DNA from 2 places in the Microbacterium panaciterrae genome. Region 2 is predicted to be linked to the other one. Evidence: predicted binding sites of a transcription regulator. Region 2 holds the regulator's gene; the other holds the start of a gene.
What was found. Region 2 encodes HspR, which represses chaperone genes until heat shock. Its sites were predicted from a motif close to AAGTTGAGTCNNNNNGACTCAACTT; they were not measured.

Region 1 (2,392 bases), on a different contig from region 2:
AGGAGGGCTGGGATCAACGACCCCGCAGGAGGGCACGCTCGCCGAAGCGGTGCAGGATGCGCGACGGCTCGGTCACGACCGAACCGAGGACGGCCTCCTGCACGGTGTGGAACGCGTCGGGGTCGAAGTAGCCGGTGGTGCGGTAGAACACCATGCGGTCGGCGAAGTCCCGGGGCGACGGCTCGGGGTGGAACTGCGTCGCGTACAGGTCGGCGCCGGCGCGGTATGCCTGCACGGGGCAGTCGTCGTTCGCGGCGAGCAGGACCGCGTCCGGCGGCACCTCGACAGATCCCTCCTTGTGCGCCGTGAACGCGTGGAACGCCGCGCCGGCCGGGCCGAACAGCGGATCCGCCGCGCCCTCCGCGGTGGTGCGGATCTCGGCCGCCGCCGCCTCCTCGGGGTGGTCGGTCGTGACCGTGCCGCCCAGCAGGCGGGTGACCACACCGATCCCGAAACAGGTGAAGAAGGCCGTGGTCTCGCCCACGAGCGCGCGGGCGGCGATGCGTTCGAGATCCGCCTCGACCCGCAGCTGCGTCGGGGACTTGCTGGCGTCTGTCACGTTGTACGGCGATCCGCCGATGACGAAACCGGTGTAGCGGTCGAACGCGTCCGCAGGCAGCGGGACGGTGGTGAGATCGATGCGGTCGAGGCCGTCGGAATCGACGCCGAGGGCCACGCGGAAGGACGCGCGCTCCGCCGTCGCCGCATCCAGCTCAGGGCGCACGCCGACATAGAGGAGCGAGGCCATTCCAGGATTCTAGAGGAGGGGCGATTCCCGGCCGAGTCGGGGTCCCCGGATGACGCCGGGAATAACTCCGACCTCGAGTCGTTGAAGTTGACAGCACAACGCTCAAGTTTGAGAGGAAGCGAAATGCCCAACGACTTCACCGACGCGGGTTCGGGCTCGTTCGACGAGTTCCTGGCCCGTTACCTCGCGGGTGAGCAGGCCCGGCAGACCCGGTCGATCGACCTCAGCCGGTTCCTCACGGTGCGCACCCAGCGGATCCTGCAGCGCGCCGGCCGCTTCGCGCTCGAGCGCGGCCAGACCGAGCTCGACGCGCTGCACGTGCTGCGCATGATCGTCGAGGACGACGCCGTCGACCAGGCGATCCGCAACATCGGGGTGACCCCGCAGGCCATCATCGACGCGGTCGAGGCGCGCCTGCCCGCACCAGGAGCGGAATCCTCGGACGAGGCCGCGGCGATCACGCCCAGCGCCAGCCGCGCGCTGTTCCACGCCTATCAGGTGGCGCGCTCCTCGGGGTCGACCTACATCGAGCCCGAGCACGTGTTCTTCGCGCTGGTGCTGGGTCAGGATGCGCCCGCGGGGCAGATCCTCGAACGCGCCGGTGTCACGGCGGAGGCGCTCACGCAGAGCCTGCGCGAGCCCGTCGCCGCGGGGGCCGAGCAGGAGCGGGAAGCTCCGCAGGCGATGTCCGCGACGCCGCTGCTCGACCAGTACGGCCTCGACTTCACCGCCCGGGCCCGCGAAGGACGGCTCGACCCGGTGATCGGCCGCACCTCCGAGATCGAGCAGACCATCGAGATCCTCAGCCGCCGCACCAAGAACAACCCGGTGCTGATCGGCGAGGCCGGCGTCGGCAAGACCGCGATCGTGGAAGGGCTCGCCCGCGCGATCGTGGAGGGCGCCGTTCCCGCACAGCTCAAGGATCGCCGCGTCGTGTCGCTCGACCTGCCCGCGATGCTCGCCGGCACGCGCTACCGCGGCGACTTCGAGGAGCGCCTCACCAAGACGATGGACGAGATCGCCGCGCACAAGGGCGAGATCATCGTGTTCATCGACGAGGTGCACACCGTCGTCGGCGCGGGCGGATCCGGGGAGAGCGGCGGCTTGGACGCCGGCAACATCCTGAAGCCCCGCCTCGCCCGGGGCGACCTGCACCTGGTCGGCGCGACCACACTCTCGGAGTACCGCCGGATCGAGAAGGATCCGGCGCTCGAGCGCCGCTTCCAGCCGGTGCGGGTCGCCGAGCCCTCGATCGAGGACGCCGTGCGCATCCTCGACGGGCTGAAGCCCGCGTACGAACAGCACCACGCGGTCACCTACACCGACGATGCGATCCGCGCGGCCGTCGAGCTCGGCGCCCGTTACCTGCCCGACCGCGTGCTGCCGGACAAGGCGATCGACCTGATCGATCAGGCGGGCGCCCGCCTGCGGCTGCGGCTGGGCGTCGTCACCGACGTCGAGGCGCTGTTCGCGGAGCTCGCCGATCTGGAGGCGCGCAAGAACGCCGCCGTCGGCGCGGAGCACTACGAGGAGGCCTCGCGGATCCGCGACGAGATCGCGGCCGTGCAGACCCGGATCGACGAGGCCGGACAGTCCGCCGTACGGGCGGATACGGAGAGCACGGTCGTCGGTGAGGCCGAGATC
Region 2 (2,392 bases):
CGCACGGTGGCTCGGCGTCCCCGTGCGCGAGATCCTCGACCTTGCCCGGCCCGCGGAAGCAGCGGACATGGTGCTCTCCCGGAGCATCGATGGGTTCACGGCGAGCACGCCGCTGGACGCGCTCACGGATCCGACTCGGGACGCGATCCTCGCCGTGGCGATGAACGGCGAGCCCCTCCCGCTGGAACACGGATTCCCGGTGCGGATGGTCGTGCCCGGACTGTACGGATATGTCTCAGCGACGAAGTGGCTGACGCAGATGACGGTCACGACGTTCGAGAAGGATCAGGCGTACTGGACGCCCCGGGGGTACAGCGCCCAAGCGCCGATCAAGCTGTCGAGCCGTATCGACACCCCGCGCATCGACAAGGCGATCGTCCCGGGCCCCGCCCGGATCGCCGGAGTCGCCTGGGCGCAGACGGTGGGGATCGAGCGCGTCGAAGTCCAGATCGATGGAGGCCCCTGGCGGAGCGCGGCACTGTCCGCGCCCGTCAGCAAAGACACGTGGGTGCAGTGGTTCCTGGATTGGAACGCGACGAGCGGCACGCATACGCTCGTTGTCCGGGCGACCGATCGAAACGGCCGCATGCAGGATCAGGAACGCACCCCGATCGCGCCGAACGGATCCACCGGGTGGCAGTCGACCGTCGTCCGGGTCGGCGCGGCCGGCTGAACACCGCGGTCGGCGACGCGTCAGCGCCGGCTGTCGTCCGGATCTGTGGCGACGTCGTCGGTGTACTCCGGGCCGCTCAGCCAGGGGCGCCACAGCACCACTTCGGTGGGGCGGCGGATCCGGCGCCCGGACGGGACGGCCATGACGGATCCGGTCGTTCCGGCGGCGAACACGCGCACGCCGGGTCGGGTCGCACGTTCCTCGCGCAGTTCGTGCTCGAGGTCGGACACCCGCCGGCGCAGGGCACGGTTCTCGTCCTCGAGGTCGAGCAGGCGCGCGATAGCGGGCAGGCTCATCCCCTCACCGGACAGCTGAGCGACCTCGCGCAGCTGCTCGATGTTGCGCAGCGAGTAGCGGCGGGATCCGCCCCGGGTGCGGCCAGGGACGACCAACCCGATCCGGTCGTACTGCCGAAGCGTCTGCGGATGCATCCCCGCGAGCTCGGCGGCCGCGGCGATCGCGAAGACCGGCGTGTCGGCGTCCATGCGCTCATCGGCCATGGTGCGCCCCCGTCCTCAACGCCGGACTGGCCACCATCCGGTCCCGAGAACAGGAGAGTGCACCGAGATCAGGAGGATCCACGGGAATCGTCCTGATCTCGGTCATTCCTCCTGATCTCGGGACGGATCCGGCGCGGAGGGTCACGACCGCGCCTTCGCCAGCAGCTCGGCGCGCGGGTTCTCGTCGGGCTCTGCCGCGCGGAAGCGCTCGAGCGCCTCGCGGGCGGCGTCGTCCAGGTGCGACGGCACGGCCACCTGCACCTCGGCGAGCAGGTCGCCGGCGCCCTTCGCTGTGGTGACGCCACGGCCCTTGACCCGCAGCACCCGTCCGGAAGGCGTGCCCGGCGCGACTTTGAGCTTCACCGGATCCCCACCCAGTGTCGGCACCTCGATGGTCGCGCCGAGCGCGGCCTCGGTGAAGGTGACCGGCACGACGACACGCAGATTCAGCCCGTCGCGGGTGAACACGGGGTGCGGCTTGACCGTCACCTGCACCACGATGTCTCCGGATTCCCCGCCGTCCGGCGAGGGCCGCCCGCGGCCGCGCAGCCGGATCTTCTGCCCGTCCTTCACGCCCGCGGGGATCTTCACCTTGAGCGGCTTGCCGTCCTCGCCCTGCAGCGTGACGGTCTCGCCCTGCACCGCGGTCGAGAACGACAGTGTGGTGCGGGCCGTGACATCGGCGCCCTTCTGCGGGCCGCCGAAGCCCCGGAATCCGCCGCTGGGCTGGCCGAACCGGCCGGATCCGAAGGACCCGCCGCCGCCCTGGTTGAACATCGCGAAGATGTCGTCGAAGTCGGCGCTCTGGCCGCCCCGGCCCCGGTTGAACGCGCTGAACACGTCGTCGAAGCCGCCATTGCCGGCGCTGCCGGGGGCGGTGAACCGCGCGCCCCCGGCGCCCATGGCGCGGATCTGGTCGTACTCGGCGCGCTGTTCGGTGTCGGAGAGCACCGAGTAGGCCTCGCTGATCTCCTTGAACTTCGCCTCCGCCGCGGCGTCGCCGGGGTTGGAGTCGGGGTGGTGCTTGCGCGCGAGCTTGCGGTAGGTCTTCTTCAGGTCGGCGTCGGACACGTCCTTGCCGACCCCGAGCGTCTTGTAGAAGTCCTTGTCGAACCAGTCCTGGCTAGCCATCGACCACCCCTACTCTGCGGGGACGGCGACGACGACCTTGGCCGGACGAAGCTCGACATCGCCCAGGCGGTACCCCACTTCGACGACC

Region 1: ABD882_RS01940 (ATP-dependent Clp protease ATP-binding subunit) is a predicted target of HspR. The motif match lies at 833-857, and genes of this name have one in related genera.

The regions. Positions count from the first base shown of each region.
Region 1 covers NZ_BAABGP010000003.1:411,821-414,212, reverse strand. Annotated here, with positions in the region: gene ABD882_RS01945 (glutamine amidotransferase-related protein) at 14-748, opposite strand; gene ABD882_RS01940 (ATP-dependent Clp protease ATP-binding subunit) at 872-2,392, shown strand, end outside.
Region 2 covers NZ_BAABGP010000004.1:148,633-151,024, reverse strand. Annotated here, with positions in the region: gene ABD882_RS03075 (molybdopterin-dependent oxidoreductase) at 1-673, shown strand, start outside; gene ABD882_RS03070 (heat shock protein transcriptional repressor HspR) at 694-1,173, opposite strand; gene ABD882_RS03065 (DnaJ C-terminal domain-containing protein) at 1,315-2,304, opposite strand; gene ABD882_RS03060 (nucleotide exchange factor GrpE) at 2,314-2,392, opposite strand, start outside.